DNA from 3 places in the Kitasatospora sp. NPDC057015 genome. Region 1 is predicted to be linked to each of the others. Evidence: riboswitches for the same ligand, from Rfam matches in the RefSeq annotation. Region 1 holds a riboswitch; each other region holds the start of a gene.
The links. Region 1 has a riboswitch for cyclic di-AMP ahead of ACFTWP_RS17490 (peptidoglycan DD-metalloendopeptidase family protein). Riboswitches for the same ligand answer to the same signal wherever they lie in the genome.

Region 1 (10,362 bases):
TCCCCCGGTGTGCCGCCGGCGGCGGTGCAGAGCCCGCAGGCGCTGCGGGAGCTGCCCCCGGAGCAGGCCGCGCCGTTCATCACCGCGTACGCCGACACCATCAACTACGTCTTCCAGTGGGTGGTGCCGGTCGCCCTGGTGGGTTTCGTGGTGGCCTGGTTCCTCAAGGAGGTGCCGCTGCGCGACAGTGCCCGGGCCGGGGCCTCCGACATGGGCGAGGCCTTCGGCGCGCCCGACAGCGCCGACGCCGACAAGCAGTTGGAGCGCGCCCTCGCCAACGTGCTGCGCAAGGCCAAGGGCCGCCCGGAGATCGGGCGCATGCTGCTGGCCGACTCCGGCAGCGAGGTCAGCCCGGACCAGGCCTGGATGCTCGGTCAGATCTACTGGCGCACCCGCCTCCAGGGCGGTGCGACCCTCCCGGCGATCGCCGCGGCGCACCACATGCCCGAGGAGGTGGTCCGGCCCGCCGCCGAGCGGACCCTGGGCGCGGGCCTGGCCGAGACCGCCGACGGGGTGCTGCGCCTCACCCCGGACGGCAGCCGGGAGGTGGAGCGGCTCGCCGAGGCCTGGCGGCGCTGGATCGACCGGCACCTCGACGACTGGGACGTCCATGATCCCGCCGACCGCGCCCGGCTGGACCGCGCGGTGGAGTCCATCGCGACCCGGCTGTACGAGGACGACCAGGTGCACCGGGAAAGCGTTCCGGCCTGACATCCCGACATTTCCCGTGCGGGGGGGGAACGCGAACTGGCCGGGCCCGCAGCGATGAGCGTTCGCTGCCGGCCCGGCCGGTGTTCACCTACCGCGACGCATCAGGTCGCGAGGAGTCGTACCCGGTGTCAGATGCTGACGCCGTGCGCGCGGAGGTAGGCGATCGGGTCGATGTCCGAGCCGTACTCCGAGCCGGTGCGGACCTCGAAGTGCAGGTGCGGGCCGGTCACGTTGCCGGTCGCGCCGGACAGGCCGATCTGCTGACCGACGGTCACGGTCTGGCCGACCTTGACGCCGATCGAGGACAGGTGCGCGTACTGGGCGTACTTGCCGTCGGCGAGCTTGATCTCGACCTCGTTGCCGTAGGCGCCGCCGGGGCCGGCCTTGACCACGGTGCCGGCCGCGATGGCCTTCAGCGGGGTGCCGGTCGCGGCGACGAAGTCGGCGCCGGTGTGGTGGCCGCTGGACCACATGGAGCCGGCCACGCCGTAGGCGGTGCCGAGGCGGGCGCCGGCGATCGGCGCGGTGTAGCCGGAGGTGCTGGCGGCCGCGGCCGGGGCCGGGGTGGCCGCGGGCTTCGGCGCCTGGGTGGCGGCCGGCTTCGGCGCGGGGGTCTGCACCGGCTTGGCGGCCTGGGTGGGCTTCGGGGCCTCGGCGGCCTTCGGCGCCTGGGTCGCCTTCGGGGCCGGGGTGGCCTTCTTCGCCGGGGCGGAGTCGGAGGAGGTCTTCGGGGCCGGGGCGGCGGCCGGGGCCTGGGCGGCCGCCTTGCCGACGACCAGCTGCTGGCCCGGGTAGATCAGGTTCGGGTTGGCGCCGACGACCTGACGGTTGGTCTCGTACAGCGCGTGCCACCCGCCGTCGACGTTCTTCGCGGCGGCGATCTTCGACAGGGTGTCACCGCCGACCACCTTGTAGGTCACGTCGGCGGCGGCGGCCGGCGCGGCGGCCGGGGCGGTCTCGGCGGCGGCCTTGTCGGCCACGGCGACGGCGTCGGCGCTGGTGGCACCGGTCCAGGTGGCGGACTGCGACTTGTGGGCCGGGACCTCGTGCGCCGAGGCGCTGACGGCGGTCACCAGCGGAAGGGCGAGAACCGCGCCGGTCACACCGGTGGCGATGCCGATCCGGGCGAGACGGGGCAGACGGTTACGACGGTGCTTTGCCTGTGCGGGCATGGGGTATTTCCTCTCCGACGCCTGCGAGGTGAGCTGTCGGGTTCGGGCTGGAGTTGCCCGGCCGCAAGCGCGGCTTCACCCCAAGCCGTCCCGGATGCACCGGGCCGGCGACTTACCTGTGGGTCCCCCACTCCTGCCGTACAGAGTTCGTTCGAAGCCTCCGGGCAGCGGCAGGACTAGGCGTTCCACCCGGTGGGCCCACCCGGACATTGGCCGGGCGGTCGCTGAAGCAAAGCCCATCGGCCCGGGTTAATCAATGTCGATCACATTCACCCCCGGAATTTCACGGAAATCCCAGGGAATTCCGTGACTCTCCGAATGATCGGCTGTGCAGTACGTGCACAATCCAATCGCGCTGAGCAACCGGCCGACCGCCCTGCGCTCACTTTCTCGGCCCTGCGTCCATCACCCGCCACGCTCAGCCACCACCCGAACGCGTGGCCGGTGAGCCTTGTCACGTCGGCCTCCCGGGCGCAGGATCGAGCCGTGGAAAGCGATGACGCGGGCAGCCTGAGGATCGGTACTCCGCGGGGGCGCTGGGTGGTGCTCGCCACCGTCCTCGGCTCCAGCATGGCGATGCTGGACGGCACCGTCGTCAACGTCGCGCTGCCCCGGATCGGCGCCGACCTCGACGCCTCGCTGGCCGCCCTCCAGTGGACGCTGAACGCCTACCTGCTCACCCTCGCCGGGCTGATCCTGCTCGGCGGCGCCCTCGGCGACCGGTACGGCCGGCGGCGGGTCTTCCTGATCGGCGTCTGCTGGTTCGCCGTCGCCTCCGCACTCTGCGCGGCCGCCCCCACCATCGGGGTGCTGGTCGCCGCCCGGGCCCTGCAGGGCGTCGGCGGCGCCCTGCTGACGCCGGGCTCGCTGGCGATGCTGCAGGCCACCTTCCGGCCGGACGACCGGTCAGCCGCGGTGGGGCTCTGGTCGGGTTTCGGCGGGGTCGCGGCGGCGGTCGGCCCCTTCCTCGGCGGCTGGCTGGTGGACGGCCCGGGCTGGCGGTGGATCTTCCTGCTGAACGTCCCGCTGGCCGCCGTGGTGCTGGGCGTCTCCCTCCGGCACGTGCCGGAGAGCCGGGACGAGAGCGCCACCGGGGACTTCGACGTCGCCGGCGCCGTACTCGCCGCCCTCGCCCTGGGCGGGGTCACCTACGCGCTGACCGCCGCCGGCGAGGGGCTCTCCCCCGCGGTCTGGCTGTCCGGCGCGGCCGGCCTGCTGCTGGGGGCGGTGTTCGTGGCCGTCGAGCGCCGGCGGGCGGCGCCGATGCTGCCGCTGGAGCTGTTCTCCTCCCGCCTGTTCACCGCGGTGAACGGGGTCACGCTCTGCGTGTACGCGGCGTTCAGCGGGGTGTTCTTCCTGCTGGTCGTCCAGCTCCAGACCGTCTCCGGCTTCACCCCGCTGACCTCCGGCCTCGCCCTGCTGCCGATCACCGTGCTGATGCTGGCGCTGTCCGCCCGGGCCGGGCGGCTCGGCAAGCGGATCGGCCCCCGGCTGCCGCTCTTCCTCGGGCCGCTGATCTGCGCGGCGGGCGTCCTGCTGATGCTGCGGATCGGCCCCGGCGCGTCCTACTGGACGGACGTGCTGCCGGCCACCACGGTGATGGGGTGCGGGATGACCCTGCTGGTCGCGCCGCTGACCGCCACCGTGCTGGCGGCGGTGGAGGTGCGCCGGGCCGGGATCGCCAGCGGCGTCAACAACGCCGCCGCGCGGGCGGCCGGCCTGCTGGCGGTGGCGGCGCTGCCCGCCCTCGCCGGGCTCAGCGGCGACGCCTACCGGGTGCCGTCCTCGGTGGACGCCGCGTTCCGCACCGCGATGCTGATCTGCGCGGGGCTGCTCGTGACCGGCGGCCTGCTGGCGCTGGCCACCGTCCGCGGGAACGTGCTGGCGCCCGACCGGCCGGTGGCCGAGCCGGACTGCGAGTGGACCTGCGGCGCGACCGGGCCGCCGATCGACCCCGGGCACGAGCGGCCCGTGAAACGCCAGGGCCCCGCCACCGGAACGGCGACGGGGCCCTGAGAGCCGACTGACGGAACGTCAGAGGATGTCACCCGGGGCGTACTTGGCCGCCTCCGGGTGGGCCTCGGCGACGGCCTCGATCCGCCGGACGACCTCGGCGACCTGCGCCCCGGCCGCACCGGTGAAGGAGAGCCGGTCCGCGAGCAGCGCGTCCAGCGCGGCCCGGTCGAGCGGCATCCGCTCGTCGGCGGCCAGGCGGTCCAGCAGCTCGTTCTCACGGGCGCCGGCGCGCATCGCCAGCGCGGAGGCGACGGCGTGCTCCTTGATGATCTCGTGCCCGGTCTCCCGGCCGACCCCGGCCCGCACCGCGCCCATCAGCACCTTGGTGGTGGCGAGGAACGGCAGGTAGCGGTCCAGCTCGGCCTCGATCACGGCCGGGAAGGCGCCGAACTCGTCGAGGACGGTCAGGAAGGTCTCCAGCAGGCCGTCGAAGGCGAAGAAGGCGTCCGGCAGCGCGACCCGGCGCACCACCGAGCAGGAGACGTCGCCCTCGTTCCACTGGTCGCCGCCGAGCTCGGCGGTCATCGAGGCGTAGCCGCGCAGGATGACGGCCAGGCCGTTGACGCGCTCGCAGGAGCGGGTGTTCATCTTGTGCGGCATCGCGGAGGAGCCGACCTGGCCCTCCTTGAAGCCCTCGGTGACCAGCTCGTGGCCGGCCATCAGACGGATGGTCTTCGCCAGGCTGGACGGCGCGGCGGAGAGCTGGACGAGGGCGGAGAGCACCTCGAAGTCCAGCGAGCGGGGGTAGACCTGGCCGACGCTGGTCAGCACGTTCTCGAAGCCGAGGTGGCCGGCGACGCGCTGCTCCAGCTCGGCCAGCCTGGCGGTGCCCTCGCTGCCGCCTCCGAGCAGGTCGAGCATGTCCTGGGCGGTGCCGACCGGGCCCTTGATCCCGCGCAGCGGGTAGCGGGCGATCAGCTCCTCCAGGCGGTTGAACGCCACCAGCAGCTCGTCCGCCACGGTGGCGAAGCGCTTGCCGAGGGTGGTCGCCTGGGCCGCGACGTTGTGCGAGCGGCCGGCCATGACCAGCTCGGCGTGCTGGGCGGACAGCCGGCCCAGGCGCACCAGCACGGCCACCGTACGGTCGCGGACGTGCTGCAGGGACTGGTGGATCTGGAGCTGCTCGACGTTCTCGGTGAGGTCCCGAGAGGTCATGCCCTTGTGGATCTGCTCGTGGCCGGCGAGGTCGCTGAACTCCTCGATCCGGGCCTTCACGTCGTGTCGGGTGACGCGCTCACGCGCGGCGATGGATTCGAGGTCGACCTGGTCGACGACCCGCTCGTAGTCGGCGACGGCGGTGGCGGGCACCTCGACACCGAGGTCCTGCTGGGCCTTCAGGACGGCGAGCCACAGGTGGCGCTCGAGGACCACCTTGTGCTCGGGGGACCACAGCTGGGCCAGGGTCGCCGAGGCGTACCGGGAGGCCAGGACATTGGGGATCTGGGGCTTCGCGCTCACGCTTCGCAAGCCTAACAGCCGAGGTCAGCCGGACCGTCGGCGGACCGCCCCGCGCGCCCGCGGCCCGGTCCGGCAGGGCGGCCGGGTGCGCGCGGGCAGGCAGGCGGGGCAGTCAGTCAGGCGGGCGGGCAGGCGGGCAGGCCGGGACGGGTGGGAGGGCTCAGGCCGTCGGGCGGCCGGTGAGGACGGGCAGCACCTGGTGGCAGATCGAGTACAGCGCCACCCGCTGCTCCTCGGTCATGGCGTCGAAGGCCTGGTGGGTCCTGGCCATCTCGGCGCGGATCAGCGCCAGGATCTCCCGGCCCTGCTCGGTGACCACCACGATCTTCACCCGCCGGTCGCCCTCGGCCGCCGCCCGGTGGGCCAGCCCGAGGGACTCCAGCCGGTCCACGATCCCGGTCACGTTCGAGGCGTCACAGCCCAGCCGTCCGGCCAGCGCCCGCATCGGCACCGGCTCGTGCACCGCGCCGAGGGCCTTGGCCTGGGAGGAGGAGAGACCGTGCCGGGCCGCCGCGGCCGCGAAGTCCTGGAAGTACGCGGCGCCGACGGCGGCCAGCGCCTCCATCAGCTCGCCGGTGGTCGGTGCGGCAGTCGCCGTCGGTGTCGAACCCATGACGCCAGCGTACGCGTAAAAGGTTCACCGGCTCCAGCTTTGACCACGGCAAACGTTCCAGGGGCAGCCGGGGCGGTCCCTGGTCAGAGCACCAGCAGGTCGAACAGCCGGCGCAGCTCGGCCTCCGGGTCGGCGGTCAGGCCGGTGTGCACCGGCCCGGGCTGGACGACGGCACTGCGCGGGGCGGTCAGCCAGCGGAACCGCTGCCCGGGGTTGTCGGCCGCCGCCGGCCCCGCCTCGGGCCCGCCGGCGCACACCGCCTCGATGCCGTGCAGCGCCCGGCGCACCCCCGCCACGTCGGCGACCGGGTCCAGCGCGAGCAGCCGGGCCTGGTCCAGGTGGGTCCGCGCGCCCAGGTGCGCGCTCTGCCGGCAGTAGAGCAGCACGCCGATGTTGACGCACTCCCCGCGCTCGACCCGGGGCACCGCCCGGATCACCGCGTACTCGTAGTCGTGCAGGGCGGCTTCGGTGTCCGTCACGGTGTTCTCCACTCCCTCGGCGGCGCCGGACCCGCCGGTCCGTGCCACGGTCATCCGGACACCGCCGGCAGCCAGTCGCGGGGGCCGGCCAGTCGCGCGCGCAGCTGGGCGAGGTACGCCTCGCGCACGGCCTGCGGCGAGTCGAAGCCCGGCTCGTCGACCAGCCACACGTCGGGGATCTGCGCCACCGCGCCGACCAGCGCCTCGTCCGCGAGCGGCGCCAGGAGCTCGTCGGCGGCCGCGAGGTCCGGCGCGGCCCGCAGCAGCGCGTGGTCGCCGGCCTCGTACGGGCGGCGGGTCCAGCCGGCCGCGCCGGCCCAGTGGTGGTGGAAGATCAGGCTGGCGCCGTGGTCGATCAGCCGCAGGCCGCCGGTGGCCACCAGCAGGTTGGGGTTGCGCCAGGAGCGGTCGACGTTGCCGATCAGCGCGTCGAACCAGAGCACCCGGCCGGCGAGCTCCGGGGTCACCTCGAAGCAGAGCGGGTCGAAGTTGAGCGCCCCGCTGACGAAGGCCATCCCGAGGTTGGCGCCCCCGCTGGCACGCATCTGGTCCTGCACCTGCGGGTCCGGTTCGCTGCGGGCGAGGACCGGGTCCAGGTCGACGGTGACCAGCTCCGGCACCGGCAGGCCCAGCCGCCGGCCCAGCTCGCCGGCCAGCACCTCGGCGACCAGCGCCTTGCGCCCCTGCGCCGCCCCGCACCACTTGAGCGCGTAGAGCCGGTGGTCGTCGGCCTCGACCAGGCCCGGCATCGAGCCGCCTTCACGTAGTGGCGTCACATAGCGGACCGCCGTCACCTCGCTGAGCATCCGGTCAGCCTACCGACCCGTCAGGTCCGCCGTCCGCACCGCTGCGGTGGCAGGGCCGGTTGGTCCGTGCGAGTGTGGCGGACAGTAGTTGTCCTGGCACGGCTCGGACCAGCACCGTAAGGATGAACGATGGAAAGACCTCGGATCCTGATCGTGGGTGGCGGCTTCGCCGGACTGGAATGCGCCCGCCGCCTGGAACGCAAGCTCACGCCCGCCGAGGCGGAGATCTCCCTGGTCACGCCGTTCAGCTACCAGCTGTACCTGCCGCTGCTGCCGCACGTGGCCGCCGGCGTGCTCACCCCGCAGTCGGTCGCCGTCTCGCTGCGGCGCACCCTGCGCCGCACCCACATCGTCCCGGGCGGCGCGATCGGCGTCGATCCGCGCTCCAAGGTGTGCGTGGTCCGGAAGATCACCGACGAGGTGGTCGCCGTGCGCTACGACTACCTGGTGCTCGCGCCCGGCAGCGTGACCCGCACCTTCGACATCCCCGGCCTGACGGACTACGCGCGCGGCATGAAGACGCTCGCCGAGGCCACCTACGTCCGGGACCACGTGATCGCCCAGCTCGACCTCGCCTCGGCCACCCTCGACCAGCACGAGCGGGAGTCCCGGCTGCAGTTCGTGGTGGTCGGCGGCGGCTACGCGGGGACGGAGACGGCGGCCTGCCTGCAGCGGCTGACCACCGCCGCCGCCCGGCGCTACCCGCGGCTGGACGCCCGCCAGATCAAGTGGCACCTGATCGACATCGCCCCCAAGCTGATGCCCGAACTCGGCGACACCCTCGGCGAGACCGCCCTGCGGGTGCTGCGCGCCCGCGGCATCGAGGTGTCGCTGGGCGTGTCGGTGGCCGAGGTGGGCGCGGAGAGCGTCAAGTTCACCGACGGCCGGGTGCTGCCCAGCCGGACCCTGATCTGGACGGCCGGGGTGGCCGCCAGCCCGCTGATCGGCACCCTGGACGCCGAGACCGTCCGCGGCCGGGTGGCGGTCACGGCGGAGATGCGGGTGCCGCAGTTCGAGGGCGTCTTCGCACTCGGCGACGCGGCCGCCGTCCCCGACCTGGCCAAGGGCGACGGCGCGGTCTGCCCGCCGACCGCCCAGCACTCCGCCCGGCAGGGCAAGGCGGTCGCCGACAACCTGGTCGCGGCACTGCACAACCAGCCCCTGGAGCCCTACTACCACAAGGACCTGGGCCTGGTGGTGGACCTCGGCGGCAAGGACGCGGTGTCCAAGCCGGTCGGCATCGAGCTGGAGGGGGTGCCGGCGCAGCTGGTGGCCCGCGGCTACCACCTGATGGCGATGCGGACGAACGCGGCGAAGTTCCGGGTCGGCGCGAACTGGCTGCTGAACGCGACCGCCGGCGACGACTTCGTCCGGACCGGGTTCCTCGCCCGCCAGCCCGCCCGGCTGCGCGACTTCGAGTACACCGACGCCTATCTGACGAAGGACCAGGTCCGGGCGCACGCCCAGGCGCTGCTCGCCAAGGGCTGACCGGCCCGACGGCACCCGCCGGCGCCCGCTCCCCCGCCGAGGGGGTGCGGGCGCCGGCGGCGTGCGCGGCCACTTCGCGGTCAGGTCCGTCCCGTCGGCGTCCTGGCGCGACTACTTCGCGGTCAGGTACATCCCGTCGGTGTCCTGGCCGGCCGTGTTGCGGCAGCTCCAGTTGCCGGTCGGCCTGGCCCCCAGCAGGGTCAGGCAGCGGCCGAGGGCGAGCTGGCCGTAGTAGTTCGGGTGCATCGACTCCTGGACGGTGCCCTGCGAGGCGCTCAGGCCGGCGTCGACGAACCGGGCCCACTCGCTGGTGGTCGCGGTCGGCGCGGAGGAGGAGGTCGCCTGCCGGGCGGCCGTGGCGCAGACCTCGCGGCCCTGCAGCATGTCCCGCAGGTCCATGAACTGCACGCCCTTGGCGGCGGCGACCGCGGCCAGCGCGTCGGAGATCTGCGGCACCAGCGAGTCCCGGGCCCAGTCGGCGTCGCCGTTCCAGAACGGGCAGCCCCCGGTGTCGGCCCGGCTCCAGCCGCTCTCGGCGTAGCGCATCTCGGAGCTGCGCGGGATCGGCGACGGGTACGACTGCAGCACGATCCGGTAGTCGCCGGCCGCGTAGCCGGCGGCGGTCATCACCGCGCGGATCTCGTCGACCGACTTGCGCACCCCGGCCATCGCGGTGGCCATCTTGGCGTCGACGGCGGCCTGTTGGTCGTCGTTGCAGTAGGAGTACCAGATCAGGTAGTCCTTCACGCAGGTCTGGATGACGTCCGCGAAGCCCAGGTCGTTGCCGCCGATCGAGAGCGTGATCAGCTTGACGTTGTTGGCGCGCGCGACGGCGGCGAGCTGGTCGGCCTGCGGGGCCTCGCCCTTGTACGACTGGCCGCCGCTGGCGGCCCGGTACACGTTGGCGGTGACGGCGCCCGAGCAGGCCAGGTTGATCTGGGTCTGGGCCAGGGTCGGGGCGCTGCGGACCTCGGCGACGTCCGAGCGGTCGCACCCGCTCGCGTACGTGGCGCCGTAGACCCGGGCCGGGTCGTAGGCGCTGCCGGTCCAGGACCGGTCGGTGCCGGCGCGGCTGCCGGCGGTGGTGACGCTGTTGCCCTTCCAGCGGCCGGCCTCGCCGGAGATGTAGCTGTCCCCCATGGTCACGCTGGCGGTGGGGCCGGTGGCGGCGTGGGCGGGGGCGGCGGCGGCCAACAGGCCGGTGGTGAGCAGGGGGAGTGCGAGGACGGCGGCGAGCAGCCGCCGTGTTCTGCTGGTGCGTGCGGCGGTGCTCTGACAGCTTTCGGGCACGGCGGAACTCCTGCGTTCGGTCTCGTCCGCCGTGTGGGAGCGGGGAGACGCGGGGGTGAGGGTGGGCCGCCGGCCGGTGGCGGGAGAAACATGACATGCTCGCGCTTGTTACCGCTAGGTATCTGCAGCGACTTTCTCGCCTTGTTACCGAGCGGTTCGAGGGGCCGTTCCGCAGGCCCCCCGACGACCGGGCGCCACCGCCCCGACAGGAGTTCCGGACCGCCCGAGCCGGCTGCCCCGGCAGGGGTTCCGGGCCCGCTCAGGCCGTCCGGGCACCGCCCCCGCCCGCCCCCAGGACGGCGGCCAGGTCGGCCGCCAGCCGGCCCGCC
Region 2 (10,362 bases), on a different contig from region 1:
CCGAGCCCTCGCCGGGGGACGCCGCGGCCGGCTCCGAGGGCCTGGCGGGCCGGGTGGTGACCCAGCTGGTCCTGGACGCCCTGGTGAGCCGGGCGCTGGCGGACCGCGGGCTGAGCCTCGACCCGGCCGAGGTGGCGGCGGCCCGCGCGGCTGACCAGGCCTGGGCGGGCGGTGCGGCGCAGCTGGAGCGGGTGCTGGCCCGTCGGGGCGTCCCGGTGGCCGAGGTGGACGACTACTACCGGCAGCAGGCGGGCATCCGGCGGCTGGCGGCGGCGCGGGGGCTGGACGCGGACACCGAGGCGGGGGACGCGGAGGTCCGCGGGGCGCTGGCGGAGGCGGCCCTCGCCCTGCACGTCCGGGTCAACCCCCGCTACGGCAGCTGGGACGCCCGGCGGGTCGCCCTGGCCCCCGACCTCCCGGACGCACCGGCGCCGACCCCGCAGCCCCGCTGATCCGGGCCCGTCCCGGGCGTCCCGCAGCCCCGCCGGCCGCCCCCGCGCCGTCGATCCGGCCGGTCGCTCGCCCCCGCGCCGCCGATCCGGCCGGGCGACCGGCCCGGCACCGGCCCCCGGCCCGGTAGGTTCGGAGCGTGACCACGCCTACGCCAGCCCCGAAGCTGATCCTGCTCACCACCACCCACCGGGTCGCTCCCGGTCTGCTGTCCTGGCCGGCCTGGGAGGCCCTGCGCGGCGCCGACCGGGTACTGGCGGCCGACCCGGCGCACCCGCAGCTGCCGGCGGTCCGCCAGGCGGGCGTCGAGGTGGAGATCGTCGAGCGCGGTACGGCCCCGGCGCTGGCCCGCCGGTTGTCCGGGGTGCCCGCACCGGTCACCGTCTGGCTGGGCAGCCCGGACGGCGACCCGGGGCTGACGGACGCCCTCGCCCGGCTCGCCGTCGAGGAGGCCGGCTCGGTGGCCGAGATCGAGCTGCTGCCCGGCTCGTACGACCTGCCCGGCGCCCGGCTGCTCGACCTGGCCTCGGTGATGGACCGGCTGCGCTCGCCCGGCGGCTGCCCCTGGGACGCCGAGCAGACCCACGCCTCGCTGGTGAAGTACCTGGTGGAGGAGGCCTTCGAGCTGGTCGAGGCGATCGAGGAGGGCGACCGGGAGACGCTGCGCGAGGAGCTGGGGGACGTCCTGTTGCAGGTGTTCTTCCACTCCCGGATCGCCGAGGAGCACCCGGAGGACCCGTTCTCGATCGACGACGTGGCGGGCGACATCGTCGAGAAGCTGATGTACCGCCACCCGCACGTGTTCGGCGACGTCGAGGCGGAGGGGACGGCCGCGGTCGAGGCGAACTGGGAGCAGTTGAAGGCGGCCGAGAAGCAACGCGAGTCGGTCCTGGACGGGGTCCCGGCCGGGCTCCCGGCGCTGGCGTACGCGGCGAAGCTGGTCTCCCGGGTGCGCCGGGCGGGCTTCACCGCCGTGCCGGACGCCCCGTACGAGCTGCCCTCGGAGCTGACGGCCCGCTCGGTGGGGCTGCTGCTGCTCGCGGTGGCCCAGCGGGCGCACGACGAGGGCGTGGACGTGGACGCCGCGCTCCGGGCGAGCGCGCGGGACTACCGCCGCGAGGTCCGGGCGGCGGAGGGTCTGGCGGACTGACCGGCCCGGCCGGGCACGGGGGCGCGCCGGACGGCGTGCCCGCGGTCGGCGGCGCGCAGCCGGGTACGGGGGCGCGGAGCGGTGGGCGCGGGCGCTCAGCCGCGCTCGGCGGTCGTCGCGGAGAGGGCGACGTCCTCGACGGGCCTGCGCTGCGCCGGGACGACCTCGCTGATCGCCTCGCCGACCAGGGCGAGCAGCTCGGCGAGCCGGTCGAGGTGGTCGGGGAGGTCGGCCAGCGAGACGATCCGCTCGCCGTCGGGCCCGGCGACGCAGAACAGGTCGATCGGGCCGAGGTGCTTCTCCGCGGTGTCGACCAGGGCGGCCACGTCGCTGGGCCGGTGGATGTCGCCGCACACCCCGACCACCGGGCAGCCCGGGCGGTCGAGGACGGCGGCGAGGTCCTCCGCCTTGTTGGGGTGCTGGTCCGCGATGAGCACCCCGGCGGCGCCGGCGGCCGTGAACCGGCGGGCCAGGTCGGCGCCCGAACCGCCGTCCAGTACCGCGATGACCACCACTGCCCCGGCTACCCGCATGGGTGCGCTCCTCCCTGTGGGCGACACCGCACCGGCGCCCACCAAAGACATGTCGGAGGATCCTAGGCACGTCACGACCCTCCGCAACAGGGATTACCCATCAGGTGACCAGACTCACGCCCGTCGGCCACCGGATACCGTCAGGACATGCCGGATCAGCCGAACCCCACCCAGCCTCCCCTCTTCACGTGGGAGTTCGCCGCCGACCCCTACCCCGCGTACGCGTGGCTGCGCGAGCACGCCCCCGTCCACCGCACCACGCTGCCGAGCGGGGTGGACGCCTGGCTGGTCACGCGGTACGCGGACGCCCGGCAGGCGCTGGCCGACGGCCGGCTCTCCAAGAACCCGGCCCACCACAGCGAGCAGGCGCACCGCACCGGGCGGGTCGGCATCCCCGGTGAGCGCAGCGCCGACCTGATGACCCACCTGCTGAACATCGACCCGCCGGACCACACCCGGCTGCGGCGGCTGGTCTCCAAGGCGTTCACGCCGCGCCGGGTGGCGGAGTTCGAGCCGCGGGTGCAGCAGCTGACCGACCGGCTGATCGACTCCTTCGCCGAGCGCGGCTCGGCCGACCTGATCCACGAGTTCGCCTTCCCGCTCCCCATCTACGCGATCTGCGACCTGCTGGGCGTCCCGCCGGAGGACCAGGACGACTTCCGGGACTGGGCGGGCATGATGATCCGGCACGGCGGGGGACCGCGCGGCGGGGTGGCCCGCGCGGTGAAGAGGATGCGCTCGTACCTGCTGGAGCTGATCCACCGCAAGCGGGCGGACCTCGGGGACGACCTGATCTCCGGGCTGATCCGGGCCAGTGACCACGGGGAGCACCTCACCGAGAACGAGGCCGCGGCGATGGCCTTCATCCTGCTCTTCGCCGGGTTCGAGACGACGGTCAACCTGATCGGGAACGGCGTGTACGCGCTGCTGCGCCACCCCGAGCAGCGGGCCCTGCTGCAGGAATCGGTGGCGGCGGGGGAGAGCGGGCTCCTCGGTACGGCGGTGGAGGAACTGCTCCGCTACGACGGTCCGGTGGAGCTGGCCACCTGGCGCTTCGCGACCCGGCCGCTGACCATCGGCGGGGTGGACATCCCGGTGGGCGATCCGGTGCTGGTGGTGCTGGCGGCGGCGGACCGCGACCCGGCGCGGTTCGCGGACGAGAACACCCTGGACATCGCTCGCAAGGACAATCCGCACCTCGGTTTCGGCCACGGAATCCACTACTGCATCGGTGCCCCGCTGGCCCGGCTGGAGGGACAGGCGGCCCTGGCCACCCTGCTCACCCGTCTGCCTGACCTGCGACTTGCGGCGGAACCGGGGGAACTGCGGTGGCGTGGTGGTCTGATCATGCGTGGACTTCGTGAACTCCCGGTCGAATTCACCCCCGAAAAGGCACCCTGACCGGCCCGTGCGAGGCTGACGGCGTGTCGGACAGACTCGCTCACAGGCGGTCAGAAGGCGCATCAATCCGGACATATGGGCGTGGTTTGTGGACGATCGGCCGACTGTCGTAATTTCCGTGTGATGTCGGCGATATGAGCTTGTGATTGATGTGAGGATCTGTCTACTCTCCCTGGAGTTCGCAGCTGCGAACCCCGTGCGCGGTACGCCGAGTCCTGCCCGCCGCGCGTCCGGGAAACCGACCAGACCCTTGGGCAGGGGCGGGGGACCCAGGATTTTCTGCCGTTCCCCACGGCTTGGGGTGAAGCCGCATCAGGCGGAAGAAGCTTTCCGCCTGGCGCGGCCGGGCCACCTCCCGGTCCGAACCCGACAGCTCACCTCGCAGGCGTGCGGAGAGGGACACCCATGCTGTTCGTTGGTAACGGACGTCACCGTCGTCGTACCCAGGCCGAGAAGGCGATCGCCGTGGCCGGCGTCGCCGGCGTCGGTCTCGCGATGCCGCTTCTCGCCGCCACCGGCGCCCACGCCGCCCCCATGTCCACCTGGGAGAAGGTCGCCCAGTGCGAGAGCGGGGGCAACTGGAGCATCAACACGGGCAACGGCTACTACGGCGGACTGCAGTTCAGCCAGAGCACCTGGAAGGCCTTCGGCGGCGACCAGTACGCCCCGCAGGCGCACCGGGCCAGCAAGGGCCAGCAGATCGCGGTGGCCGAGAAGGTCCTCGCCTCGCAGGGCCCCGGGGCCTGGCCGGTCTGCTCCGTCAAGGCCGGCCTGAGCAAGGGCGGCCCCTCGGCCCAGGTCGACACCGCGGCCACCTCCGCGGACTCGCAGACCGACCGGAGCCTGCCGGAGGCCTCCCGGTCACAGACCCGGCAGGACCGGAGCACGCAGTCGAACACGGCGCCTTCGGGCGCGGCGCAGTCCAAGTCGACCCAGTCCAAGGCGGCGAAGACGACGACGGGTCAGGGTCGCAGCTCCGACCGCGACCCGGAGTTCTCCGGCCACACCGGCTGGGACGCCGCCAACAAGGTCTTCTGGTACCAGGTCGACGGCGACTGGCACTGGACCAGCCACCAGAACGTCTTCGACCGGCACACGACCAACGAGGCCGCCGCCGAGGTCCCGGCCGCCCCGGCCCCCGCCGCCGCCCCGGCCGCGGTCACACCGGCCGCCGCGCCGGGCACCGGCCGCGACTACACCGTCCAGCCCGGCGACACGCTCGGCGCCATCGCCGGCGCCCAGGGCGTGGCCGGAGGCTGGAACGCGCTGTACGACGGCAACCGCGCCGTCGTCGGCACCGACCCGGACCTCATCCTGCCGGGCCAGGTCCTGGACCTCGGCCGGGCCTGAGACGGGAGGGCCGTACCGGACCGGTACGGCCCTTATCTCCCCTTTTATCGGTCTCTGGGTGCATCACGTGGGGCATCCAGGTGAACTACCGGTGGGTAGCCGGGCCACACGCTGAGACGGGACCTAGGTCAACGTGGCCGGGCGAGCCCGTGCGGTTAGGCTCTGGTCGTAACGACTCCGCAATCGTCCGCAGGACTCCACAACGGTCCGCGGATACCTGCTTCCGCTAGGAGATGCCTCGTGCCGTCCATTGATGTCGTCGTAGCCCGTGAGATTCTCGACTCGCGTGGCAACCCCACGGTCGAGGTCGAGGTCGGCCTCGACGACGGCAGCACCGGCCGTGCCGCTGTCCCGTCCGGCGCCTCCACCGGTGCCTTCGAGGCGCTCGAGCTGCGCGACGGCGACAAGAACCGCTACTTCGGCAAGGGCGTGGAGAAGGCCGTCCTGGCCGTCATCGAGCAGATCGGCCCGGAGCTGGTCGGCTACGACGCCACCGAGCAGCGCCTGATCGACCAGGCCATGCTCGACCTGGACGCCACCCCGGACAAGTCCTCGCTCGGCGCCAACGCCATCCTCGGCGTCTCGCTCGCCGTGGCGCACGCCGCCTCCGAGGCCTCGGACCTGCCGCTGTTCCGCTACCTCGGCGGCCCCAACGCGCACGTCCTGCCCGTCCCGATGATGAACATCCTCAACGGCGGCTCGCACGCGGACTCCAACGTCGACATCCAGGAGTTCATGATCGCTCCGATCGGCGCGGAGTCCTTCTCCGAGGCCGTCCGCTGGGGCGTCGAGGTCTACCACACGCTCAAGGGCGTGCTGAAGGAGCGCGGCCTCTCCACCGGTCTGGGCGACGAGGGCGGCTTCGCCCCGAACCTGGACAGCAACCGCGAGGCGCTCGACCTCATCGTCGAGGCCATCAAGAAGGCCGGCTACGTGCCCGGCAAGGACGTCGCGCTGGCGCTCGACGTCGCCGCCTCCGAGTTCCACAAGGACGGCGCCTACCAGTTCGAGGGCAAGGGCCTCTCCTCGGCCGAGCTCATCGACTACTACGCCGACCTGGTCGCCTCGTACCCGCTGGTCTCCATCGAGGACCCGCTGGACGAGCAGGACTGGGACGGCTGGAAGGCCATGACCGTCAAGCTCGGCGACAAGGTGCAGCTGGTCGGCGACGACCTGTTCGTCACCAACCCCGTCCGCCTGGCCAAGGGCATCGAGACCGGCACCGCCAACGCGCTGCTGGTGAAGGTCAACCAGATCGGCTCGCTCACCGAGACCCTGGACGCCGTCGAGCTGGCCCAGCGCAACGGCTACCGCTGCATGATGTCGCACCGCTCCGGCGAGACCGAGGACGTCACCATCGCCGACCTCGCCGTCGCCACCAACTGCGGCCAGATCAAGACCGGCGCCCCGGCCCGCTCCGAGCGCGTCGCCAAGTACAACCAGCTGCTGCGCATCGAGGAGATCCTCGACGACGCCGCCGAGTACGCGGGCCGCGGCGCGTTCCCGCGCTACAAGTACGAGGGCTGACCCCGCCGCGAGGGCGGACGCCCTCGCTCGTGGGGCCCGACGACCCTCGGGCGCACGGCCGGGACCTCCGGGAACGGGGGTCCGGAGCCGTCGAGTCCGCGGGCTGACACACGGCCGCTGCACCGGTGCCCCGGCTCTCACCCCGTAGGGTGGGGGCCGGGGCACCGGCACGACCAGGAGGGGTAACGGGAGATGGCAGGCTGGAGGATTCCTGGCTTCGCGGCGCGTCCGCGGTTCACGAGCCGGGCGACCGTCCTCGTCCTGGTGCTCTGCTCCCTGGTGGCGATCCTCGCCTACCCCACCCGCCAGTTCATCTCCCAGCGCTCGGAGATCTCCGCCCAGCGCGCCAAGGCCGAACACGCCCGGCAGCAGGTCGAACAGCTCCGCCGGGAGAAGGCCCGCTGGCAGGACCCGGAGTTCGTCAAGGCGCAGGCCCGGGCCCGGCTGCACTACGCGATGCCGGGGGAGACCCCGTTCATCTCGGTGGACCCGGCCGCGGCCGGAACCACCGCCCCCTCCGCGGCCGGTGCCGGCGCCGCCGGCCCGGTGAAGGCCGCCAAGCCCTGGTACGCGAGCGTCTGGGACTCCGTCGACGCCGCCGACGCCGACCCGGCCGCCCTGGCCCCGCCCGCCCCCGCCCCTGCCCCCGCTAGAGACAGCTCTCCCCATGACCACTGAGAACACCCCCTCCGCCCCCGACGCCACCCCCGGTGCCACCGTCGCGGACTCCGACGTCGCGGCGATCGCCGCCCAGCTCGGCCGGGTCCCGCGCGGTCTGCGCGGTGTCGCCCACCGCTGCCCGTGCGGCAATCCCGACGTCGTCGAGACCGCCCCCCGGCTCGCGGACGGCACGCCGTTCCCGACCCTCTACTACCTGACCTGCCCCAAGGCCGCCTCGCTGATCGGCACCCTGGAGGCCGACGGCGTGATGAAGGATCAGACGGCCCGGCTCGCCGAGGACCCGGAGCTCGCCGCCGCCTACCAGAAGGCGCACGAGGACTACATCGCGCGCCGTGACGCGATCGAGGTGCTGGAGGGCTTCCCGAGCGCCGGCGGCATGCCGGACCGGGTGAAGTGCCTCCACGTGCTGGTCGGCCACTCGCTGGCGGCCGGCCCGGGCGTCAACCCGCTCGGCGACGAGGCGATCGGGATGCTGGAGGACTGGTGGGCCAAGGGCCCGTGCGTCTCCGCCGCCGAGGTGGCCGAGAGCGCGGCCAGGGTCGCCGAGCAGCGGGCCACGGCCGAGGACCACGCGGCCGTGATCGCCGCCAAGGAGCAGCTGGCCGCAGAGCGCGCGGCGAAGAAGCGCGCGGCCGAGGAGGAGGGCGCATGAGCACCACCCGGGTGGCCGCGATCGACTGCGGGACCAACTCGATCCGGCTGCTGGTCGCCGACCTCGACCCGGAGACCGGCGAGATCACCGACCTGGACCGCCGGATGATCATCAACCGGCTCGGCCAGGGCGTCGACCGCACCGGCCGGCTCGCCCCCGAGGCCCTGGAACGGACCTTCGCGGCCTGCCGCGAGTACGCCGCGGTGATCGCCGAGCACGGGGTCGGCCCGGACCGGATCCGCTTCGTGGCGACCAGCGCCTCGCGGGACGCCGAGAACAGCGACGAGTACACCAGGGGCGTCCGGGAGATCCTGGGCGTGGCACCCGAGGTGGTGAGCGGGGACGAGGAGGCGCGGCTCTCCTTCGTCGGCGCGACCAAGGAGCTGACCGGCGGCCAGTTCCCGGCGCCCTACCTGGTCTTCGACCTCGGGGGCGGCTCCACCGAGTTCGTCCTGGGCGAGGACGACGTGCAGGCCGCCCGCTCGGTCGACATCGGCTGCGTCCGGCTGACCGAGCGGCACTTCGCCGGGGCCGAGCTGCCGACCCTGGGGCAGATCTCCGCCGCCAAGAAGCACATCAGGGGCGAGCTGGACAAGGCCGCCGAGGTCGTCCCGCTGACCGGCGCGGCGACCCTGGTCGGCCTGGCCGGCACGGTCACCACGGTGTCCGCGATCGCGCTGGAGCTGCCCGAGTACGACTCGGAGCGGATCCACCACTCGCGGATCTCGCGCGACCGGGTGGCGGAGATCGCCGGCCGGCTGCTGGCCTCCACCCACGCCGAGCGGGCGGCGATCCCGGCGATGCACCCGGGGCGGGTGGACGTGATCGCGGCCGGCGCGCTCGAACTGCTGGAGATCATGGGACGGACGGGCGCCGACGAGGTGGTCGTCAGCGAGCACGACATCCTGGACGGCATCGCCTGGAGCATCGCCCGGGCCTAGGCCCTGTCGTGCCCGCTCGCCCCCTGCGGGGCTTACGGATCCGGCCCCGGAGCGCCCGTTCGGCGCCCGGGGCCGCGCCGCGCCCGGGGCTCCGCGAGAAACTTCGTGAATTTCTTCACATGGCGATCCGGTCATTCGGTGCACTCAGGGGTCCGCTACGTCCGATATGTGGGACCGAAGGTCGTCCGTGGAGGCTGACCGCTGGTTCGCAGGTGGTCTCCTGCTCCGGCGGTGGAATCCCAATGCGGAGCCGGGAACCCAACTGCCACACGGATCGTTGCTGCTCACATGGGTTGATCGAACGATTGTGCTCACCGTCGACCCGTGCGACGGGTGAGCAGGAGCCCCCGCCCCGAGGAAGTGGCCGCGTAGTGTAGCACAGGGTGTCCAGCCCCCTGTGACGGGCCTCACGAAGGGCGCCTCGGACGGTGCTGGATACTTTCGGATATGAGCACCACGGAGCGTCCTCGCATCCTCATTGTCGGCGGTGGTTACGTCGGCCTGTATGCCGCGATGCGCATCCTCAAGAAGATGCGCTACGGGGAGGCGACCGTCACGGTCGTCGACCCGCGGTCGTACATGACGTACCTGCCCTTCCTCCCCGAGGCGGCCGGCGGCAACGTCGCGCCTCGCAACCTCGTCGCGCCGCTGCGCAGCGCCCTCAAGAACGCGGAGGTGCTCACCGGTCACGTGACCGGTGTGGACCACGCGCGCAAGGTCGCCACCATCGCGCCGCCGGCCGGCGGGTCCTACGAGCTGCCCTTCGACTACCTCGTCGTGGCCACCGGCTCGGTCTCCCGCACCTTCCCGATCCCCGGCCTGGCCGAGCACGGCATCGGCATGAAGACGGTCGAAGAGGCGATCAGCCTCCGCAACCACGTCATGGCGCAGCTGGACAAGGCCGAGTCCACCACGGACCCGGACGTCCGTCGCAAGGCCCTCACCTTCGTGGTCATCGGCGGCGGCTTCGCCGGCGTCGAGACCATCGCCGAGGTCGAGGACATGGCGCGGGACGCGGCGAAGATCTACAAGACCGTCAGCCGCGACGACATGCGCTTCATCCTGGTGGAGGCGGCCAACCGCATCCTCCCGGAGATGGGCCCGGACCTCGGTCTGTGGACCAAGGAGAAGCTCGAAGAGCGCAACATCGAGATCTACATCGAGACCTCGATGGACTCCTGCGTCGACCAGCACGTCGTGCTGAAGAACGGTGTCGAGGCCGACGCCTCCACCATCGTGTGGACGGCGGGCGTCAAGCCCAACCCGGTCCTGAACAACTTCGGCCTCCCGCTCGGCCCGCGCGGCCACGTGGACACCGCGCCGACGCTTCAGGTCCAGGGCTTCGACTACGTCTGGGCGGCCGGCGACAACGCCCAGGTGCCGGACCTCGCCGTCGGCGAGGGCGCCTGGTGCCCGCCGAACGCGCAGCACGCCGTCCGTCAGGCGATCGTCCTCGGCGACAACGTGATCTCGGGCATGCGGGGCTTCCCGCAGGCCGAGTACAAGCACAAGAACCTCGGTGCGGTGGCCGGTCTCGGCCTGCACAAGGGCGTGGCGATCCTCTTCGGCAAGTACAAGCTGAAGGGCCGTCCGGCCTGGTGGTTCCACCGCCTGTACCACGGCAGCCGGGTACCGACGATGAACCGCAAGGTCCGGGTCTTCACCGACTGGACGCTG
Region 3 (10,362 bases), on a different contig from region 1:
CCCGCCCGCCCGGAGTGTGGCGTGGCGCGGTGCGGGGCACCGTACAGGGACAATTGCAGAGAGCGGTGAGTTTCAGGGCAGCGGCAGTGGGCCGTGAGCACCCCGCAGAACAGGATCGGAGCCGAGGACGTGGTGGACGCAGCGAGGGAGCCCGCCGGACCGCAGGGGCAGCCGCCCGCTGTGGACGCGCGGCCCCCGGACGCGGTCGAGGGCGTCCCGGCCGGCACCGAGGACGCGGACGGGGGCGCCCCGGCGGGCACGGGCACGGTAGACGGCTCGGCGGACGCGGACCCGGGCGCGATCGACGACGCGGGCACCGGCGAGCGGGACGACGCCGCCCAGGCGCACGCCCACGTCCACGCGGACGCCACTGACGGGGACGGCGCCGGCGAGCGCGCGGGCGAGCAACTGGACCGCCCGCTGCCGGAGGGCGTGCGCCGCCGGGTGGTCGGCATCGCCGCCGACGCGCTGGGCGGCCTGCCGATCGCCGACCTCCCGCTGTCGCTGCGCCAGTACGCCAAGTTCACCCCGGCCCGGCGGGCCAAGTACGCCGCCACCGCGCTGGCCGCGGCGCTGGAGTCCGAGCCCGCGTTCCGGGTGCGGATAGCGGACCGGCTGCGTCTGGGGCAGCCCGACCTGGTCAGGGCGCTGGAGGCCGGCAACGTGCCCGGCGCCGCCGACCCGATGGACGTCGCCACCGCCGCGTACCTGCTGCGCCCGCCCGGCTGGGCCCGGCTGGTCGCCCAGGCGGGGGAGCTCGCCGAGCGGGCCGGCGCGGAGGACGCGGCCGCCGAGTCGGCGAGGCTGGCCGAGAAGCTGCAGGCGGAGCTGGCCGAGCTGCGGGCCTCCGCGCGGACGGACCTGGAGCGCCAGCGCGCCGAGTCGGAGAGCGTGCGCCGGGAGGCGGAGTCGCTGCGCAAGAAGGTGCGTTCGCTGGAGAGCGACACCCGCAGGGCGCAGGCCGAGACCCGCAAGCTCGCCGCCGAGCTGGACGCGCTGCGCACCGCCTCCGGCGCCGAGCGCAGCGCCGCCGAGGGCGAGACCCGCCGGCTGCGGCACCGGATCTCCGAACTGGAGACCGCGGTGGAGCAGGGCAGGCGATCGGCCCGCGAGGGCCGCAGCGTGGAGGACATGCGACTGCGGCTGCTGCTGGACACCGTCCTGCAGTCGGCGCAGGGGCTGCAGCGGGAGCTGGCCCTGCCGGTGGCCCGGATCCACCCGGCCGACCTGGTGGAGGCGGTGGAGCCGGCCTCGGCCTCGCCGCACGACGTGGCCCGGCGGGCCCTGTCGGAGGACGATCCCGCGCTGCTGGACCAGCTGCTGGCGATCCCGCAGGTCCACCTGGTGGTGGACGGCTACAACGTGACCAAGACCGGTTACCCCGCACTTCCGCTGGAGCAGCAGCGGATCAGGCTGCTCGGCGGGTTGGCGATGCTGGCCCAGCGCACCCAGGCGGAGGTCACCTGCGTCTTCGACGGCCAGGACCTCGACGTCCCGGTGATGATGGCGCCGCCGCGCGGGGTCCGGGTGCGGTTCAGCCGGACGGGGGAGACGGCGGACGAGCTGATCCGGCGCCTGGTGCGGGCGGAGCCGCAGGGGCGGCCGGTGGTGGTGGTCTCCACCGACCGGGAGGTCGCGGACGGCGTGCGCAACGCGGGCGCGCGCCCGGTGGGCTCGGTGCTGCTGCTCAACCGGCTGGCCCGGGCCTGACCCGGGTGCTCTCCCGGCGGTCGTGCAGGTGGGCGGGCGGGTCCGCGGGCGGTCGGGACGGAGGGGCCGGGCGCCGGGGGCGGGGGATCGGCCGGGGGTCGGGGCGGCGGCTTCGGGGTGCTGCTTGACAGCTGTTCAGGGGCTCGGGAGGGTGTCGGGTGGCGCGGGTGTGTGGATCAGGTGAATTCCCGGCCCTGGCCTCGGGTTGGCGGCCCTGCGGGAGTGGCGGAAAGGCCTGATGTTCACTAGGGTCTGGCGTCAAACCTATTTTCCGGATACTCACTCGTCCGGGTGAGCCCGCAGGAAGAAGGAGCCGGTCCTTGGCCTCCCACCGCCGTCCGAAGCAGCCGAGCCGCGCACGGGTGACCGTGCTCACCGCTGCCGCAGCGACCGCGGTCGCCCTCTCCGCCCAGATGAGCGCGCACGCCGCGCCCACCACGCCCTCCAAGAAGGAGGACGTGAAGGCGCAGATCGACAAGCTCAACGAGGAGCAGGAGCAGGCCGCCGAGCGCTACAACGGCGCCAAGGAGCGGTCCGACCAGCTGCGCAAGCAGGCGGACCAGATCCAGGACCAGGTGGCCCGGGGTCAGGACCAGATGACCCACCTTCAGGCCGGTCTGGCCGAGGTGGCCGGCGAGCAGTACCGCACCGGCGGCATCGACCCCTCCGTGCAGCTGATGCTCGCCTCGGACCCGTCCGGGTACCTGGAGAAGGCGTCCAGCGTCGAGCAGGCCACCACGAGCCAGGCGACCGCGCTGAAGGGCCTCCAGGACCAGCAGCGCCGGCTCGACCAGCAGAAGATCGAGGCCGCGGCGATCCTCTCCTCGCTCGACGAGACCACCCGGGACCTGAACCAGGCCAAGGCCGACGTCAACAAGAAGCTGCAGGAGGCGAACGCGCTGCTGAACACGCTCAGCGCCGCCGACCGCGCCTCGGTGGTCCGGGGCGACGGCCGTGCCTCGCGCGACTCGGAGCGGGTGGACCTCACGGCGCTGCCGCAGGCCGCCGGCTACGCGGGCGTGGCGGTGGCGAAGGCGATGAGCAAGCAGGGCGCCCCCTACGTCTGGGGCGCCACCGGGCCGAGCTCCTTCGACTGCTCCGGCCTGATGGTGTGGGCGTACGGCCAGGCCGGCGTGACGCTGCCGCGCACCTCGCAGTCCCAGGGCAACGTCGGCGTGCGGGTGCCCTCGCTGGCCGAGGCGCAGCCGGGCGACCTGGTCGTCTACGGCAGCGACCGGCACCACGTCGGGATGTACATCGGCAACGGGCTCGTCGTGCACGCCCCGCACACCGGTGACGTGGTGAAGGTGATGAAGGCCGACGCGATGCCGATCAACACCATCCGCCGGGTCTGACGCACCGGGAGGGCCGGCCGGCCGGATCGCGGGCCGGCCGGTGGATCGCGGGCCGGGCGGGAGTCGAGCGCCCGGCCGGGCGACCGGGTGCCGACCGCCGGAGCCGGCCTCCGCGCCGGAGCCACGAGGCGGTCGGTGCGGGTGGTGCCGAGGAGGCGCGAGTGAACCGCAGGATGGGTGACAACAACCCCATTTCGGACATTTCCTGACTGTTCGCCACCTCCGACATGCCCGGGCGTCACGGGATCCCGCTGTGATCTGGGACACACGCCGTGGAGGCGCTCCGCGACCATCTGGTGAAAAACCATCAGCCCTCGGTGGGCGACTGGTCACATCCGGTCATATTCCCCGGACAACTTGCGCCGGGTTCCAACTTTTTTCCTACAACGATTTGAACGGATCACGGTTTCGTTACTAGGGTCGTGACTCGAACCACCGCACAGTCGATCACCCAAGCCTGGGTGGCGGCGGTGGTTACCGCCGAGTCCGAGAAGCAGCCGGGCAGTCAACTGCCCACGGGGAAGCCCCTCCGGGGGTGCTGTCGATCGGAGCCGGGGAACCACGTTCCTCGGGGTGAATCGGCGCCAGGTCGGCCGGTCGTCGTGAGACGGCGAGCCGGTGAGGCGTCGTAGGGCATCTCTTCCAGCCCGAACCCGTCAGCTCACCCGGTAGGCGGACGTAGGAAGAAGGAGTCCGCCTTCGTGGCGTCCCATCGTCGTCCCAAGCCAGCCAGTCGCGCCCGCGTCTCGATCATGACCGCGGCCGCTGCGGCCGCCGTGGCCCTGTCCGCCCAGGGCGGTGCCCACGCCGACCCGGTGCAGACCAAGGACCAGGTCAAGGAGCAGGTCGACCAGCTGAACGAAGAGGCCGAGGTCGCCACCGAGGCCTACAACGGTGCTCAGGCCAAGCAGCAGGAGCTGCAGAAGCAGGTCGGCGAGATCCAGGACCGCGTGGCCCGCCAGCAGTCCCAGGTGATCGACCTCCAGGGCGGCCTCGCCGAGATCGCGGCGGAGCAGTACCGCAACGGCGGGATCTCCCCGACCGTCCAGCTGATGCTCTCCACCAGCCCGGACAACTTCCTGAGCCAGGCCGGTTCGATCAACCAGGCCGGCGACTCGCAGAGCAACGCGCTCAAGGAGCTCCAGGCCCAGCAGCGCAAGCTGGACCAGGACAAGTCCGAGGCGCAGGGCAAGCTCACCGAGCTGGACAGCACCACCCAGCAGCTCAAGGCCAGCAAGGACGAGGTCCAGGCCAAGCTCGCGAAGGCGCAGCAGCTGCTCAACACGCTGACCGAGCAGGAGCGCGAGGCGCTGAAGGCCGCCGAGGCCAAGGCCGCCGCGGACGCCAAGGCGAAGGCCGACGCCGCCAAGGCGCAGACCGAGCGCGCCTCCCGCGACACCTCCCGCAGCCCGCTCAGCGGCGACAGCTCGACCGCCGCGGCCACCCCGCCGCCCGCGAGCGTCCCGGCCAGCGGCCGGGCCGCGGCCGCGATCGCCGCCGCCGAGAGCAAGCTCGGTGCCCCGTACAAGTACGGCGCCACCGGCCCGAGCTCCTTCGACTGCTCGGGCTTCACCGGCTGGGCCTACGCCCAGGCGAACGTGTCGCTGCCGCGCACCTCGCAGGCGCAGGCCTCGGCCGGCACCCGGATCGGCACCAACATCGCCAACGCGCAGCCCGGCGACCTCATCATCTACTACGGCGGCATGACCCACGTGGGTCTGTACGTCGGCGGCGGCCAGATCATCCACGCCCCGCACACGGGTGCGAACGTCCGCTACGAGTCCGCCACCGTGATGCCGATCTCGGCCATCGTGCGCATCTGACGCGGCCCGCCGCGCGGTTCGCTCCGGCTCCCTCCGCAGGCCCGGCCCCCGGTTCGTCCGGGGTGCCGGGCCTGCGGCGTTCCCGCGTTCCGTGCGGGTGTCCGATTAGGAGTCAAATATTCGGGTTGAGAGGGGTTTGGACTCGGTCGGGCGGACTCGCTAACGTCTGCCCCCGGACCTCCGCTCGGACGGCCGCCCACCCCCGGGCGGCGGCGGTGGCCGCGCCGCAGGATTGGAGCCGCGCCGCATGGCGATGCACCGCCGTCACCCACTGCCAGGAGTGCACGCGCTGGTCCGCGCGCTGGTGCTCACCGCCGCCGCCGGCACGGCGCTGGGCGTGACGGCCGGCGGCAGCGCACTGGCCAGCCCCGGCACCCCTGACGGACCGCCGGACCGCCAGGACGTCAAGGCGCAGGTCGACCAGCTCTACGACGAGGCCGAGCAGGCCTCGGAGAAGTACAACGCCGCCCTGGAGCACCAGCGCAGGCTGCTGGGGGAGACCGGCGCGCTCCAGCAGCAGGTGGCGCTCGGCCAGGACGAGCTCAACCGGCTGCACGCCGAGCTCGCCACCGTGGCCGGCGCCCAGTACCGGGCGGGCGGGATCGCGCCCACCGCCCAGCTGATGCTCGCCGCCGACCCGGAGGGCTACCTGTCCCGGGTCAGCAACCTCGACCAGGTCGCCGAGCGGCAGAACGAGACCCTGCACGAGGTGGCCGAACGGCAGCGCCGGCTGGACCAGCGCCGCAGCGAGGCCGGCGCCAAGCTCACCGAGCTGGAGGAGTCCCGCCGGGCGCTGGCCGACAGCAAGGAGCAGATCCAGCAGCGCCTGACCAGGGCGCAGCGCCTGCTGAACAGCCTCGGCGTGACCGGACGGGCCCGGCTGGCCGCCCAGGACGCCCGGGACGCCGAGCAGCGGGCCACCCGCGGCACCGACCGGCTGGACCTCGGGACGGCCCCCGCCGCCTCGGACCGGGCCGCGGCCGCACTGGCCGCCGCCGTCACCCGGATCGGCTCCCCGTACGTGTACGGGGCGAGCGGCCCGGGCGCCTTCGACTGTTCGGGTCTGATGTACTGGAGCTGGCGGCAGGCCGGAGTGACCCTGCCGCGGACCTCGCAGGGTCAGGCGCACGCGGGATCGCGGGTGGCGCTGGCCGACGCACGACCGGGAGACCTGGTGATCTTCTACGGCGACAGGCACCACGTCGGCATGTACGCCGGCGGCGGCGTCGTCGTGCACGCCCCCTACCCCGGCGCCCGGGTCCGCTACGAGAGCGTCAACGCGATGCCCGTCTCCGAGGTGGTGCGGCTCTGAGGCATCCCCGTCCGGCGAACGCGGACGAATCCGGCGACCTGCCCCGCCGCTCCACCGGGGCCGGTCGCCGCGGGCTGTCCCGGCGCGGTGCGCTGCTGCTCGCCGCCGGCGGCCTGGCCCAGCTCTCGCTGCCGCTCGCCACCGCGGCCCGCCCGGCCGCCCGGCCGGCCCTCGGCGCCGCCGAACTGGCGGCCCTGCTCTCCGCCCGCGCCGACGCGCTGCGCACCCGGGACCGGGCGGCGGCCGCCGCCGGCAGCACGCTCGCCGGCCGGGTGCAGGTGTCGGAGCTCCTCACCCGGACCGCCGCCGTCCCGCTGGCCGGGCTGGCCTACCGGACCACCTCGGCCCCCGAGCCGGCGCCGGACGGCCGGATCCGGGTCGGGGCCGAGCTGGCGGTGCGGATCGGGGGCCACGACGACTACCCGGTGCTGTTCTCCCGGCGGCTGGAGCTGGCCCCGGAGGACGGCGGTTGGCGCGTCGCCGGCGAGGAGCCGGACGGCGGCGCGGTGCCGCTCTGGGACCTGGGCGTGGTGCAGGCCGTCGCCGGCGCCCACTGCCTGGTGCTCGCCACCGGTGGCGGCGCCACCGACGCCGCGGCGCTGGCCGCCGAGGCCGACCGGGCGGTGCCGGCCGTCAGCGCGGTCTGGGGCGGGGACTGGGCGGGCCGGCTGCTGCTGGAGCTGCCGGCCGGGCAGCAGCAGTTCGCCCGACTGCTGGACGTCCCGCCGGCCGACTGGGCGGACATGGCGGCGGTCACCACCGCCGCCGCGGGCGCCCCCTCGCACACCCCCGCCGACCGGGTGCTGGTCAACCCGGAGGCGTACGCCAGGCTGAGCGAGCTCGGGCGGCGGGTCGTCGTCACCCACGAGGCGACGCACGTCGCCACCCGCGCGGACACCCGGCCCTGGACCCCGCTCTGGCTGTCGGAGGGCGCCGCCGACTGGACGGGCTACCGGGGGACGGGCCGCACCGCCCGGCAGATCGCCCCCGAACTCGCCCGGGAGGTGGCCGCCGGGCGGCTGCCGACCGCGCTGCCCGCCGACACGGACTTCACGGCGGGGGCCGCCGGCATCGCCCGGGCCTACGAGCTCGCCTGGCTGGCCTGCGACCTGATCGCCCGCAGTCACGGCCCGCAGCGGCTGGTCGGCCTCTACCGGGCGGTGGCCGCGGCCGGGCCGGGCACGGACCGCGACGCGCAGCTCGACCGGGTGCTGCGGGCGGAGCTGGGCACCGGGCTCGGCGAGTTCACCGCGCGGTGGACCGCCGAGATGCGCGCCCTGTTCGCCGCGGACGCCGGCGGCTGAGGCCGCCACCCGGCACCCGCCACCCGGCGCCGGGGGAGCAGGGGGCAGGGGTGGGCGCTCAGCGCTCCGCGCCGGCGGTCGGCCGGTCGATGCCGTCCAGCAGGTCCTGCTCGTAGGCGATGCCCGGACGCACCGGGTAGGCGGGGTTGGCGGGCAGCTCCAGCGGGGCCGCGAGCACCACCGTGGGCTCCAGGGCCGGAGCACGGCTGGCGCGCCACAGGCGGACGCAGGAGAGCACGGTGGCGACGAGCAGCAGCAGGTTGCGCAGGGTCAGCACGACCACGCCCCAGGTGTGGCTGGCGACCACCTGGCCGAACAGCAGGGGGAACTCCAGCTGCGTCAGCGGGGCGGCCAGCAGGACCAGCAGCGCCACCGGCCGCTGGCTGGTCGCCCGGACGCTCAGGCAGACCGCCGCCACGCCGACCAGCCAGACCATGTACTGCGGGCTGATCACCCGGCTCGTCACGGTGAAGACCAGCAGCGCGGCGAGCGCGGCGTCGTACGTGGTGGCGGCGGTGCGGCGCTTGGCGGTCAGCCGCCAGAACAGCAGCCAGGCGAAGCCGACCAGGGTGCCGGCCACCATCACCTTGGAGATGACGTCCACCCACGGCCCGAGCATCTCGGTCGAGCCGTAGTTCATCTTCACCTGGCCGTTCCAGGTGCCGGCCATCCGGGCGAAGTGCAGCGGCATCGCGCCGAGCGACTCCACCTCGATGCCGCGGTCCTTCTGGAACTTCAGGAACTCGAAGGCGCCGTTCATCCCGGCGGCCAGCAGGAAGCCCAGACTGCCCGCGGTCGCCGCGGCGGAGGTCCAGGAGCGGCGGGTGCGGCGGCCGCCGGGGGTGCCGATCAGGGCCAGCAGCGGCCAGACCTTGATGATCCCGCCCAGGCCCAGCAGCAGGCCGCCGATCGCCGGGCGCCGCAGGATGGCCAGCAGCCCGGCCACGGCCAGCGCGGTGACCATGATGTCGTACCGGTTGTAGAGCATCGGCCCGATCAGCGGCACCCCGGCGACCCAGAGCCAGGCCCCGCTGTAGCTGCGGCCCGGGCGCAGGCCCGCGCGCATCAGCAGGCCCATCGTCAGGGCGTCCACCACGACGCAGAGCACCCAGAAGGACACCAGGTACGACCAGGGCAGCAGGCCGGGGAGCAGGATCACCACGGCCGCGCCGGGAGGGTACTGCCAGGTGACGTCGTCCAGCGGGAAGGTCCCGGTCTGCAGGACGCCGTACCAGCCGTGGTAGATCACCGAGACGTCCGCGGTGATGTCCCCACCGGGCTTCAGCACGCCGGTGACCATCAGCAGCAGCAGCACCCTGGTGGCCAGCCACGCCACGCCGAGCGCCCACATCGCCCCACCGGCCGGCCGGGGAGCCCGGGAGGCCGGTGGCGCGGGCACCGGGGCTGCTGCGGGTGCTGTGGACGCGGCCTCGGCGCCGTCGGCGCTGCCTGATCTGCCGGGCGTACCGGCCGGGGCCAACTCCACTGCGCTCCCTCGTTCGTCTCGCGTTCGTCTCCGAGTCCCGCCCCGGGCGTCGCGCGACGCCGGGAGCACCTGCGGTCGGCGCTGGAACCAGCCGGCCGCGGCACCTGTACTGAGGGACGGACCCCGGGAGGAAACGGTTGCCGTGGGCGGTTCCGTTCCCGGCCGGTCGTGGTGGTGACCTATCGTACGGATCACCGAGCGGTACACCGAGCACCCCCCCGACCGAGCGAGCCGTGGCCCGATGCACAAGACCCTGATCGTCACCAACGACTTCCCGCCGCGGCCCGGCGGTATCCAGGCCTTCGTCCACAACATGGCGGTGCGTCAGCCCGCCGGGAGCGTGGTGGTGTACGCCTCCTCCTGGGGGGACGGCGAGGAGTGCGCGAGGTTCGACGCCGAGCAGCCGTTCCCCGTGATCCGCGACCGGACGAAGGTGATGGTTCCCACACCCCGGGTGACCCGCCGGGCCGCCGAGATCCTCCGCGCCGAGAGCTGCGACTCGGTCTGGTTCGGCGCCGCGGCCCCGCTCGGGCTGATGGCGCCGACGCTGCGCCGCGCCGGCGCCGGGCGCCTGCTGGGGATGACCCACGGGCACGAGGCCGCCTGGGCCCAGCTGCCCGGCTCCCGGCAGCTGCTGCGCCGGATCGGGGCCACCACCGACACCCTGACCTTCCTCGGCGAGTACACCCGCTCCCGGATCGCCGCCGCCGTCGGACCGGAGGCCGCCGCCCGGATGGTGCAGCTGCCGCCGGGCGTGGACGAGCGGAGCTTCAACCCGGACTCCGGCGGCGCCGAGGTGCGCCGCGAGCTGGGCCTCGCCGACCGCCCGGTGGTGGTCTGCGTCTCCCGGCTGGTGCCGCGCAAGGGGCAGGACACCCTGATCGAGGCGATGCCGCAGATCCTGGCGGCCGTGCCGGACGCCGTCCTGCTGATCGTCGGCGGCGGCCCCTACCGCGCCGACCTGGAGAAGCTGGTCGACGCCCGGGGCCTGCGCGCCTCGGTGCGCTTCACCGGCGCGGTGCCGTGGGCCCGGCTGCCCGCGCACTACGGCGCGGGGGACGTCTTCGCGATGCCCTGCCGCACCCGCCGCGGCGGCCTGGACGTCGAGGGGCTCGGGATCGTCTACCTGGAGGCCTCGGCGACCGGCCTGCCGGTGGTGGCGGGCGACTCGGGCGGCGCGCCGGACGCGGTGCTGGAGGGCGAGACCGGGTACGTGGTGCCGGGCCGCTCGGTGCCGGAGACGGCCGAGCGGATCGTGCGGCTGCTGAACGACGAGGCGCTGCGCCGGCGGATGGGCGAGGCCGGGCGGCGCTGGGTCGACCGCTCCTGGCGCTGGGACCTGCTCGCCGGGCGGCTGACCTCGCTGCTGTCC

Region 2: linked by a shared signal. The riboswitch ahead of ACFTWP_RS35385 (transglycosylase family protein) and the one ahead of ACFTWP_RS17490 (peptidoglycan DD-metalloendopeptidase family protein) in region 1 are both predicted to bind cyclic di-AMP.
Region 3: linked by a shared signal. The riboswitch ahead of ACFTWP_RS36340 (NlpC/P60 family protein) and the one ahead of ACFTWP_RS17490 (peptidoglycan DD-metalloendopeptidase family protein) in region 1 are both predicted to bind cyclic di-AMP.

What each region holds. Positions count from the first base shown of each region.
Region 1 is NZ_JBHUSG010000016.1:15,095-25,456, reverse strand. It holds gene ACFTWP_RS17495 (DHA2 family efflux MFS transporter permease subunit) at 1-711, shown strand, start outside; gene ACFTWP_RS17490 (peptidoglycan DD-metalloendopeptidase family protein) at 840-1,883, opposite strand; cyclic di-AMP (ydaO/yuaA leader) riboswitch at 1,887-2,039, opposite strand; gene ACFTWP_RS17485 (MFS transporter) at 2,370-3,899, shown strand; gene purB (adenylosuccinate lyase) at 3,918-5,357, opposite strand; gene ACFTWP_RS17475 (MarR family winged helix-turn-helix transcriptional regulator) at 5,518-5,970, opposite strand; gene ACFTWP_RS17470 (DUF3037 domain-containing protein) at 6,054-6,503, opposite strand; gene ACFTWP_RS17465 (HipA family kinase) at 6,500-7,255, opposite strand; gene ACFTWP_RS17460 (NAD(P)/FAD-dependent oxidoreductase) at 7,385-8,743, shown strand; gene ACFTWP_RS17455 (GDSL-type esterase/lipase family protein) at 8,855-10,033, opposite strand; gene ACFTWP_RS17450 (aminotransferase class I/II-fold pyridoxal phosphate-dependent enzyme) at 10,293-10,362, opposite strand, start outside.
Region 2 is NZ_JBHUSG010000056.1:34,932-45,293, reverse strand. It holds gene ACFTWP_RS35405 (hypothetical protein) at 1-452, shown strand, start outside; gene ACFTWP_RS35400 (MazG family protein) at 590-1,600, shown strand; gene ACFTWP_RS35395 (SDR family NAD(P)-dependent oxidoreductase) at 1,696-2,133, opposite strand; gene ACFTWP_RS35390 (cytochrome P450) at 2,281-3,534, shown strand; cyclic di-AMP (ydaO/yuaA leader) riboswitch at 3,764-3,936, shown strand; gene ACFTWP_RS35385 (transglycosylase family protein) at 3,940-4,884, shown strand; gene eno (phosphopyruvate hydratase) at 5,125-6,411, shown strand; gene ACFTWP_RS35375 (septum formation initiator family protein) at 6,604-7,089, shown strand; gene ACFTWP_RS35370 (DUF501 domain-containing protein) at 7,079-7,744, shown strand; gene ACFTWP_RS35365 (exopolyphosphatase) at 7,741-8,685, shown strand; gene ACFTWP_RS35360 (NAD(P)/FAD-dependent oxidoreductase) at 9,133-10,362, shown strand, end outside.
Region 3 is NZ_JBHUSG010000060.1:20,644-31,005, forward strand. It holds gene ACFTWP_RS36330 (NYN domain-containing protein) at 94-1,710, shown strand; gene ACFTWP_RS36335 (NlpC/P60 family protein) at 2,031-3,065, shown strand; cyclic di-AMP (ydaO/yuaA leader) riboswitch at 3,592-3,756, shown strand; gene ACFTWP_RS36340 (NlpC/P60 family protein) at 3,767-4,888, shown strand; gene ACFTWP_RS36345 (NlpC/P60 family protein) at 5,136-6,200, shown strand; gene ACFTWP_RS36350 (hypothetical protein) at 6,473-7,504, shown strand; gene ACFTWP_RS36355 (glycosyltransferase 87 family protein) at 7,563-8,903, opposite strand; gene ACFTWP_RS36360 (glycosyltransferase family 4 protein) at 9,232-10,362, shown strand, end outside.